Telluria mixta: one gene and its partner. The protein of the gene in region 1 interacts with the protein of each later gene in a pairwise test. Links are inferred from orthologs where the notes say so. Each region holds a gene or a part of one and is shown on either strand. Other genes may lie near its edges.

The links.
Region 2: the proteins of dnaE (region 1) and dnaQ interact in binary tests that used the Escherichia coli proteins (3 or more experiments, as listed by UniProt). The link is inferred for Telluria mixta from one-to-one orthologs.

What each region holds. Positions count from the first base shown.
Region 1 is NZ_CP119520.1:3,021,348-3,027,309, forward strand. The notes cover bases 686-4,748. They hold dnaE (DNA polymerase III subunit alpha), read left to right. Parts: upstream 686-1,053; coding sequence 1,054-4,548; downstream 4,549-4,748. Other genes in these bases: P0M04_RS13550 (MipA/OmpV family protein), read left to right, coding at 686-970; P0M04_RS13560 (methyl-accepting chemotaxis protein), read left to right, coding at 4,727-4,748. Also shown: more of P0M04_RS13550, read left to right, coding at 92-685; more of P0M04_RS13560, read left to right, coding at 4,749-5,962. UniProt on the Escherichia coli protein: DNA polymerase III is a complex, multichain enzyme responsible for most of the replicative synthesis in bacteria. This DNA polymerase also exhibits 3' to 5' exonuclease activity. The alpha chain is the DNA polymerase catalytic subunit.
Region 2 is NZ_CP119520.1:6,229,911-6,234,544, forward strand. What follows is about bases 988-3,722. They hold dnaQ (DNA polymerase III subunit epsilon), read right to left. Parts: upstream 2,842-3,722; coding sequence 2,134-2,841; downstream 988-2,133. Other genes in these bases: P0M04_RS27445 (AMP-binding protein), read right to left, coding at 988-1,836; rnhA (ribonuclease HI), read right to left, coding at 2,902-3,342; P0M04_RS27465 (class I SAM-dependent methyltransferase), read right to left, coding at 3,370-3,722. Also shown: P0M04_RS27440 (bifunctional salicylyl-CoA 5-hydroxylase/oxidoreductase), read right to left, coding at 1-223; more of P0M04_RS27445, read right to left, coding at 220-987; more of P0M04_RS27465, read right to left, coding at 3,723-4,155; gloB (hydroxyacylglutathione hydrolase), read left to right, coding at 4,179-4,634. UniProt on the Escherichia coli protein: DNA polymerase III is a complex, multichain enzyme responsible for most of the replicative synthesis in bacteria. The epsilon subunit contain the editing function and is a proofreading 3'-5' exonuclease.

The DNA.
Region 1 (5,962 bases):
AAAAGTTCGATGGCGCATATGAGCCGCCGCAAACGACCGTATTGACGTCTCCCCTTAGGATGGTTCGCATCTTTCCACCGAGGGGTGAATCATGACGAAGCCAACGTTGTTCAAGGCCGGTCTCGCGATGTCCGGCGCCTTGCTGTTCGCGGCGCATGCGGGCGCGCAGGAAGTGATCCCGGTCGAGATGCCGCAGGAAATCAATATGGTGGGGGCGGGCGCGTTCGGGTTGCCGGACTTTCCCGGTTCCGAGGATTACCATCCCGAAGGGGCCGGTTTCCTGCATGCGAACTTCGGCAACGGCATGTGGCTGCGGGTGATCGGGCCCGAAGTCAAGCTGAACGTACTGCCGTCCGACATGAACCTGCCGGAGACGTTTGCCCAGCTCAAGAGCCTGCGGGCCGGCTTCCTGTACCGGGCGCGGCCCACACGCGACACGGACGTCGACGATGCCATCGTCCGCCAGATGCGCCGGATTCCGGCCGCGTCCGAGCTGGGCATCTTTGCGAGCTACGATATGCCGATGTCCGGCGATCCCTTGCACAAGATCGTGTTCAGTGGCGACGTCGCGTGGAACACGAACAACCTGTACACGGGTGCCACCGGCAGCATCAAGGCGACGTATTTCTATCCGTTCCCGCAAGGCCTGGGCGGGCGGCCGCTGCTCGGTTCGGCCGGCTTCAGCCTGTTTTTCGCGAGCGACCATTTCAACGACCGTTATTTCGGCATCAACGGCGCGGATCTCGCCGCCTTCCCGGAGCGGGGCGGGACGCCGTACCGGGCCGAAGGCGGGCTGACGTCGATCCGGGTCCCGTTCCAGCTGACGTCGCAGTTCGACCGGCACTGGGGGCTGACCCTGGCCGGGCGCTATGAACGGCTGCTGGGGGATGCGAAGGACAGCCCCATCGTGGACCGGCGCGGGAGTCCGAACCAGTGGGTGTTCGGCGGGGCCATCAACTATGCATTCTGAGATCACGCATCGGCGTCTTGTCAAGAGCATCACCGTGCCTGGATGCAACCCTCCGATTCGGCCGTCCGAGGTAAAATGACAGGATGACTTCACCGATCTTCACCCACCTCCGCGTCCATACCGAATACTCGATCGTCGACGGCCTCGTCCGCATCGACGACCTCGTGGCTGCTGCCGTCAAGGACCAGCAGCCGGCGGTGGGTGTCACCGACCTGGCCAACGCCTTCTGCCTCGTGCGCTTCTATAAGGCGGCGCGCGGCAAGGGTGTCAAGCCGATCGTCGGGGTCGATGCGTGGATCACGAACGACGAGAACCGCGACAAGCCGTTCCGCCTGCTCATCCTGTGCAAGAACAAGACGGGCTACCTGCAGCTGTGCGAACTGGTGTCCAAGGCGTGGCTCACGAACCAGTACAAGGGCCGGGCCGAGATCCGCGTCGAGTGGCTGGAAGCGCTGGCGACCTCCGTCTCCACGCTGGAGCCGGACGTGCCGCAATCGAACGGCCTGATCGTGCTGTCCGGCGCGCAGTTCGGCGACATCGGCCAGGCCATCGACAACGGCGACCTGGACAAGGCCGAGGCGTGCGCACGGCGCTGGGCGCAGAGCTTCCCCGGTCACTTCTACGTGGAGATCCAGCGCGCCGGCCAGCCGAACCAGGAACAGCAGGTGCGCCATTCGGTGGCGCTGGCGAACCGGCTCGGGCTGCCGGTCGTCGCGACGCATCCGGTGCAGTTCATCAGCAAGGACGAGTTCATCGCCCACGAGGCGCGCGTCTGTATCGCCGAGGGCGAGATGCTGGCCAACGCCAAGCGCGTGCGCCGCTTCAATGAGGGCATGTGCTTCAAGTCGCAGGCCGAGATGGCCGAGCTGTTCAAGGACTTGCCGGGCGCGCTCGCCAATTCCGTGGAAATCGCCAAGCGCTGCAACGTGACGCTCACGCTCGGCAAGCCGCAGCTGCCGAATTTCCCGACGCCGGGCATGACGATCGATGAATTCCTCGTCGCGGAAACGAAGAAGGGCCTGGAAGAGCGTCTCGTCGAGCTGTACCCCGACCCGGTGCAGCGCGAGAAGGAGCGCCCGCGCTACGAAGCGCGCCTGGAGTTCGAGAACAACACCATCATCAAGATGAAGTTCCCGGGCTACTTCCTCATCGTGGCGGAGTTCATCCAGTGGGGCAAGAACAACGGCGTGCCGATCGGCCCGGGCCGCGGCTCCGGTGCGGGTTCGCTCGTCGCGTACGCGCTCAAGATCACCGACCTCGATCCGCTGAAATACAACCTGCTGTTCGAACGTTTCCTGAATCCGGAACGCGTCTCGATGCCCGACTTCGACATCGACTTCTGCCAGGAAAAGCGAGAGCTGGTGATCCAGCACGTGAAGGACCTGTACGGGCGCGACGCCGTGTCGCAGATCGCCACGTTCGGTACGATGGCGGCGAAGGGCGCGATCCGCGACGTGGGCCGCGTGCTCGATTTCGGCTACAACTTCTGCGACGGCATCTCGAAACTGATTCCGTTCAAGCCGGGCAAGCAGGTGTCCATCGCCGAGGCGATCGAAGAAGAGCCGATGCTGAAGGAACGCCTCGAGAACGAGGAAGAAGTGAAGCAGCTGATCGAGCTCGCGCAGCAGGTCGAAGGCATCACCCGCAACATCGGCATGCACGCGGGCGGCGTGCTGATCGCGCCCGGCAAGCTGACCGACTTCTGCCCGCTGTACACGCAGGGCGGCGACGCCGGCGTGGTGTCGCAGTACGACAAGGACGACGTGGAGGCGGCCGGCCTCGTGAAGTTCGACTTCCTGGGCCTGACCACGCTGACCATCCTCGACCGTGCCGTCAACTATATCCGCGCGCTCGATCCGGCCGACAAGGATTTCGAGCTGTCCAAGCTGCCGCTGACGGACCGGCCGACGTACAAGCTGCTCACCGACGCGAAGACCGTCGCCGTGTTCCAGCTTGAAAGCCGCGGCATGCAGGGCATGCTGAAGGATGCGCGTCCCGACCGCTTCGAGGACATCATCGCGCTCGTGGCGCTGTACCGTCCGGGCCCGATGGACCTGATTCCGGACTTCTGCAAGCGTAAGCACGGCGAGAAATTCGATTACCCGGACCCGCGTACCGAGTCGATCCTGTCCGAGACCTACGGCATCATGGTCTACCAGGAGCAGGTGATGCAGATGGCGCAGATCGTCGGCGGCTACTCGCTGGGCGGCGCGGACATGCTGCGCCGCGCGATGGGCAAGAAGAAGGCCGAGGAAATGGCCGAGCACCGCGCGATCTTCCGCGCCGGCGCCGCGAAGGACGGCCTGACGACCGAAAAGGCCGACGAGATCTTCGATCTGATGGAGAAGTTCGCGGGCTACGGCTTCAACAAGTCGCACGCGGCCGCGTACGCGCTGCTGTCGTATCACACGGCGTACCTGAAGGTTCACCACACCGCCGCGTTCATGGCAGCCAACATGTCGCTGGCCATGGAAGACACGGACAAGATCAAGATCCTCGTCGAGGACTCGATCGACATGTGCAACCTGACGATCCTGCCGCCGGATGTCAACGAATCGCAGTTCCGCTTCACGCCGGAAGGCCCGCCGCCGTCCGTCACGGGCAAGCCGGTGAAGAACATCCGCTATGGCCTGGGTGGCGTGAAAGGTGCGGGGCAGGGCGCCATCGAGGCGATCATCGCCGCGCGCGAAGAGGGCGGCAGGTTCAAGGATCTGTTCGACTTCTGCAAGCGCGTCGACCGCAAGCAGATCAACCGCCGCACGATCGAATCGCTGATCCGCGCGGGCGCGATGGATTGCTTCGGCGTCGACCGCGCGATCCTGCTCGCGTCGGTCGCGTTCGCGATGGAAGCGGCGGGCCAGGCGGCGGCGGCGGCGAACCAGGTCAGCCTGTTCGGCGGCGACGATTCCGATCTCGTCGCGCCGCCGGACTACGTGAAGGCAACGCCGTGGACGGACCGCCAGAAGCTGGCCGAGGAAAAGACGGCGCTGGGCTACTACCTGTCGGGCCATATGTTCGACTCGTACGCGCAGGAAGTGCGCCGGTTCGCCAAGACCAAGCTGAAGGACCTGGAGCCGTCGCGCGACCCGCGCATGCTGTGCGGCGTGATCACGGGCGTGCGCACGCAGCTCACGCAGCGCGGCAAGATCCTCATCGTATCGCTGGACGACAAGTCCGGCGTCGTCGAGGTCACGATCTACAACGAGCTGTTCGAACAGCACAAGAACATCTTCCGCGAGGACGAGTTCCTGCTCGTCGTGGGTAAAGTGTCGGAAGACCGGTTCAACGGCGGCCTGCGCATCACGGCCGAGAAGGTGTTCGACATCGCGACGGCGCGCATCCAGTACGGCCACAAGCTGGAGATGGACGTGGCGTGCACGATCGCACCGGCGAAGCTGGCCGAGATCCTGCAGCCGTACCGCCACGAGAACGGCCTGCCGGTCAGCCTGCGCGTGACGCCGCAGGGCATCCCGTGCACCCTGCAGCTGGGTGATGCCTGGCGCGTGGCGCCGTCGGACGAACTGAAATACGCGCTCGAGCTGCACCTCGGCGCGAAAGAGGTCGCGGTCGAGTACTGAACGCCATCGGGCGGCGCAACAATACGCACAAGGCAAGACACTTTGCCAACTGCGTTGTAGCGCCGCCGCGTATTGGTGGTCGAAATATGGTTATTTAGGTGTAATTGCACTTTTACCATTGAGTTTGATCCGCTCCCGACGGTAAATATTGGTCTACGGAAATCCCAGGCTGACCAATATGAAAATTACATTTCGCCAAAAACTCTTCCTTCCCTTGTTCCTGAGCTGGATCTGCCTGCTGGCCGTGTTCAGCGTGCACGCCCTGCAAAGCCGCGCGCTGCGTCTCGAGGAACGCAAGACCCAGTTGTCCAATGCCGGCGAGATGGCCGCGTCCATCGCCAAGGAATACGCGGCCCTCGCCGCCGCCGGCACCTTGCCGCTCGACGAGGCGAAAAAGCAGGCGCTGGCGCGCACCCGGGCGCTGCGCTTCGGTACCAGCGGCTACCTCGTCATCTACGACGACAAGGCCGTGCTGATGCATCCGATCAAGCAGGAACTGGTCGGCACCGCGATCGACCAGACCGTCGATCCGGAAGGCCATAAACCCTACGTGGACGGCATCGCCTCCACCCGCGCGAACGGTGCCGGCTTCATCGAATACCTGTGGGCCAAGCCGGGTTCGCAACAGCCCGAGCCCAAGCTCACGTACATCCAGGCGTATCAACCGTGGGGCTGGTACGTCATGACCGGCCTGTACATCGACGACCTCGATCACGCCTTCCACGCCCAGCTGGCCGGCGCGGCCGGTTGGCTGGTCGTGATCGGCGCGCTGCTCACGGCGCTGGTCTGGGCGGTGGTGCGCAGCGTCGAGCGCTCGATCGGCGGCGATCCGGAAGATGCCGTCGCGGTTGCTCAGCGCATCGCGGCCGGCGATCTCGGCATGGACGTGCCCGTGCGCGCCGGTCTTGATGCGAGCCTGATGGCCGCGATGAAACGCATGCGCGACGCGCTGGCCGGCATCGTCGCCGACGTGCGCACGGGCACGGACCTGATCGCCACGGCATCGCGCGAGATCGCCAGCGGCAACCTGGACCTGTCGAGCCGCACGGAAGAACAGGCCAGCTCGCTCGAAGAGACGGCCGCGTCGATGGAAGAATTGACGTCGACCGTGAAGAACAGCGCCGAGAACGCACGTGAAGCGAGCCGTCTCGCCGATTCCGCCGCCGAGGTGGCGGGCCGCGGCGGCGAAGTCGTCGCGCGCGTGGTCGATACGATGGCGTCGATCAACGACTCGTCGAGCAAGATCGTCGACATCATCGGTGTCATCGACGGCATCGCGTTTCAGACGAATATCCTCGCGCTGAATGCCGCGGTGGAAGCTGCCCGCGCGGGCGAGCAGGGCCGGGGCTTTGCCGTGGTGGCGAGCGAAGTACGCAACCTCGCTCAGCGTTCCGCCACGGCCGCCAGGGAAATC
Region 2 (4,634 bases), 3.2 Mb from region 1 along the record:
TGTCGTCCCAGTGGTTGAACGCGTGCAGGATGCTGCGCGCCGTCGGCTCGTCGGCCGCGACGAGGTTGCCGAGGGTCTGGTCGGAGAACACGACGCCCCACCCGAACGTATCGTACGGGCGGTTGCGTTCCACGACGACGATGCGGTGTGCCGGGTCCTGCTTCTTCATCAGCAGGGCGAAGTACAAGCCGGCGGGCCCGCCGCCGATGCAGACGATGTTCATGATTGTCGCAGTTTGTAGCGCTGCAGCTTGCCCGTCTCCGTGCGCGGCAGCTTATCGGTGAAGCGCACGGCGCGCGGGTATTTATAGGGCGCGATCTGCGCCTTGACGAAGTCCTGCAACAGGCGCGCCGTCGCTTCCGTCTGTTTGAAGCCGGGCTTGAGCACGACGTGCGCCTCCACGATCTGGCCGCGCTCCTCGTCGGCCCGGCCCACGACCCCGCACTCGGCGACGGCCGGATGCCGCAACAGCACGTCTTCCACTTCGGCCCCGGCGATGTTGTAGCCGGCCGAGATGATCATGTCGTCCGTGCGCGAGCGGTAATGGAAATAGCCGTCGGCGTCCATCTCATAGCTGTCGCCGGTCAGGTTCCAGCCGTTCAGCACATAGTCGCGCTGGCGTTCGTCGGCCAGGTAGCGGCAGCCCGTCGGCCCTTTGACGGCGAGCCGTCCGATCACGCCGGGGCCGACCGGTTCGCCGTCGTCGTCGAGCACGCAGGCGCGGTAGCCGGGGACGGGCTTGCCGGTCGCGCCTGGCCGGATGTCGGTGCCGCTCGCCGAAATGAAGATGTGCAGCAGTTCCGTCGCGCCGATGCCGTCGATCATGTCGATGCCGGTGGCCGCCTTCCACGCTTCACGCGTCGCCAGCGGCAGCGCCTCGCCGGCGGACACGCATTTCTGCAGCGAGCGCAGGTCGTAGCGCGGCACCAGGGGCGTCATCTGGCGGTAGAACGTGGGCGCCGTGAAGCAGACCGTGGCTTTGAACCGCTCGATCGCCGCCAGCAGACCTTCCGGCGCCAGTTTTTCGAGCAGGACGCCCGCCGCACCGACGCGCATGGGAAACAGCAGCAGCCCGCCCAGTCCGAAGGTAAAAGCCAGCGGCGGCGTGCCGATGAAGATGTCGTCCGCGTGCGCGCCCAGCGTATGCGGCGGGAAGCAGTCGCAGATCGCCAGGATGTCGCGGTGGAAGTGCATCGTGCCCTTCGGCACGCCGGTCGTGCCTGACGTGAAGCTGATGAGGCAGACGTCGGCGGCGGCCGTGTCGACGGGCCCGAACCGCGCATCGTGGCGGGCCATGAGCGCTTCCAGGCCGTCCGGGTCCTGGAAGTACACGACGGGCGGATGATCCGCCACCTGTTCGAGTTCGTCCGCGAGCGGCCGGGCACACAGCACGGCGTTCACCCGCGCCTTGTCGAGGATGATGCCCAGCTCGCGCGCCCGCAGCAGGGGCATCGTCGGCACGGCGACGAGGCCGGCCTTGAACACGGCGAGGATCGCGGCCGCCATCATCGGGCAGTTGGCGCCGCGCAGCAGCACGCGATTGCCGGGGACGAGGCCCAGGTCCGTGCGCAGCACGTGGGCGATGCGGTCGACTTGCTGCATGAGTTCGGCATAGGTCCAGGTGACCTTGTCGCCCAGGATGGCGGTGCGGCCGCCGCGTCCGGCGTCGACGTGGCGGTCCAGCAGTTCCGTCACGCAATTCAGCCGCGCAGGATACCGGAGCGCGGGCAGGTCGAACACGAGGTCCGGCCACAGGTCGGCGGGCGGGAGGTGGTCCCGCGCGAACGTGTCGACGTGGGCCGAAGGACTTGATTCTGCAGCGGACAAGCTCGTCATGAAGCGCCCCCGGAGAAAAGATCGGTCTGGAACCGGGAGATACTTTAAGCCTAAAGTATCTGGGCGTGCAAGCCGGGTTGCATAGACAACTCCGAGAACATGGCGTCAAACGCAAAAAGGCCAGCTGGAAGCTGGCCTTTTTGACTGAATCCTGGTGGGCGGTGCAAGTTTCGAACTTGCGACCCCAGCAGTGTGAATGCTGTGCTCTACCCCTGAGCTAACCGCCCTACTTTTTACTGCTTTGCTGCGATTGCGTCGCTGCAATGACGAGCATTATAGGGGGAGTTTTGCGTTTTGTCACCCCTGCGGAGAATATTTTCTCCAAACACATTCTCCCTTCACGCCTTTGTCGAGTGCGGCCAGGACATTCTCGTGCTCAGCGAGCTCGTCGGCTGCAGCAGGCAGCACGAGGATCTCGCCCAGCGGACCGGCTTCCAGCACGATGCCGCCACCACTCGCCTCGACCTCGACATCCATCGACAACGTGTTCTGGCCACGCGTCATTGCCAGGTAGACGTCGGCCAGCAGCTCCGAGTCCAGCAGTGCGCCGTGCAGCTTGCGGTGCGCGTTCGAGATGCCGTAGCGGTCGCACAGCGCGTCCAGCGAGTTGCGCTTGCCCGGGTGCAGTTCCTTTGCGTGCACGAGGGTGTCGATGACGCCCGAGCAGTGTTCGATGAAAGGCGGCAGGCCCATGCGCTCGAACTCGTGGTTCAGGAACGCCAGGTCGAACGGCGCGTTGTGGATGATGATCTCGGCGCCCTGCACGAATTCGCGCAGTTCGTGGGCGATCTCGTGGAATTTCGGCTTATCGCTGAGGAACTCGGTCGTCAGGCCGTGGACCGCCAGTGCCGCTTCGTCCGAGTCGCGCTCGGGATTGATGTAGCGGTGGAAGTTGTTGCCGGTCAGCTTGCGGTTGAAGATCTCGACGCAGCCGACCTCGATGATGCGGTCGCCGGTGCGCGGATTCAGGCCTGTGGTTTCGGTATCGAGGACGATTTGGCGCATGCGCGTGTTGACTCAAAAAGCGTTGGAAAGAACCACTCAGTATAACAAAAATGAGCAAAATCAGCGCTTTACCGATGCGGCGCCCATGTTCGCCAGGGCGTCCGCGCGCTCGTTGCCAGGATGCCCGTTATGGCCGCGCACCCAGCGCCATTCGACGGCGTGCTGCTGCTGGGCGGCGTCCAGCGCCTTCCACAGATCGTCGTTCTTGACAGGTTCCTTCGTCGACGTCTTCCAGCCGCGCGCCTTCCAGCCGTGGATCCATTCCGAGATCCCCTTCTGGACATACTGGCTGTCGGTGTGCAGGACGACCTGGCACGGGCGGTTGAGGACAGTGAGCGCCTCGATCACGGCGCGCAGTTCCATGCGGTTGTTGGTGGTGTTCGGCTCGCCGCCGAAGATTTCCTTTTCGTGGCCGCCATCGGCCACGAGCAGCGCGCCCCAGCCGCCGGTGCCCGGGTTTCCCTTGCAGGCGCCGTCGGTATAAATCTCAACTTTGGTCATGCTGCGCTTTCTTCCTTTTGCTTTAACTTACTTGTGATGTTCGTTGCGGTTCGTGGCCGGCACCGCCTGCGGCGCCTTGCCGGGCTTCTTGTTCCAGGCCGGGCCGATGATGTGCATGCCCTTCACGCGCTTGATCGCGTGGACGATGTACACCGCGCCGAGATACGGCCACCAGCGCCGCCCCGCCCCCTCGACGAAGGCGAAGCGGTTGAGCCATTGCGCGGTCCGGAACGGCGGCGCGTAGCAGCCGAAATGGCTGCGCGTCACGCCGAGATTCAACAATTTTAACCAGTCTTTCAGGCGGGGCATAGAGATGAACTCCCCCGCCGCCGGCAGGTAGTCGCTGCTCGTGATGCGCCCCATCCCCTGGCGCACGCCCCACAGGCTGGCCGGGTTGAAGCCGCAGATGATCACCTGCCCTTCCGGGATCAGCACGCGCTCGACTTCGCGCAGCACCTGGTGCGGCTCGGCCGCGAACTCGAGCACGTGCGGCAGCACGACGAGGTCCAGGCTTTGCGATGCGAACGGCAGGTCGGCGAAGTCCAGCGCCACCGCGATCTGCTTGCCGGTGGCGGCATAAATCAGTTCGTCGGCCGTCGACGTGCGCGTCGCGGCCTGCCATTTATTCGGCATGCGGTTGGCGGCCAGCGCATCGATCTGCGGCACCCCGATCTGGATCGCGTTGAAGCCGAAAATATCGACGGTCAACTCGTCCAGGCACGCCTGTTCCCAGGCGCGCACGTACGCGCCCGCCGGCGACTGCAGCCAGTGGTCGAGCGCTATAATGGATTTTTCGGATGCCGCGCTGTCCATGCCCAACCTTTATCGATACCCATATGATTCCTGTGCCCACTGAACTCGCAGTGCTGACCGTGCCGGCCTTCAAGGATAACTATCTCTGGATTATCCATGACGGCGCGCATGCGGCAGTGGTCGACCCGGGCGACGCCGAACCGATCCTCGCGGCCCTGCAGGCCAACGGCCTGACCCTGACCGCCATTCTACTCACCCATCACCATGCTGACCACATTGGCGGCGTGACGCGCTTGCTCGAACACAGCAACGTGCCCGTCTACGGTCCGCGCAACGACGGCATCGCCGTCGTCAACCACCCGGTGGGCGAAGGGGATCGCGTCCAGGTGCCGGGCCTCGCACTCGAACTGGCGGTGCTGGACGTCCCCGGCCACACGAAGGGTCACATCGCCTACGTGCGCAAGGACACCGGTGCGCACTGGCTGTTTTGCGGCGACACCCTGTTCGGCGGCGGTTGCGGCCGCCTGTTCGAAGGAACG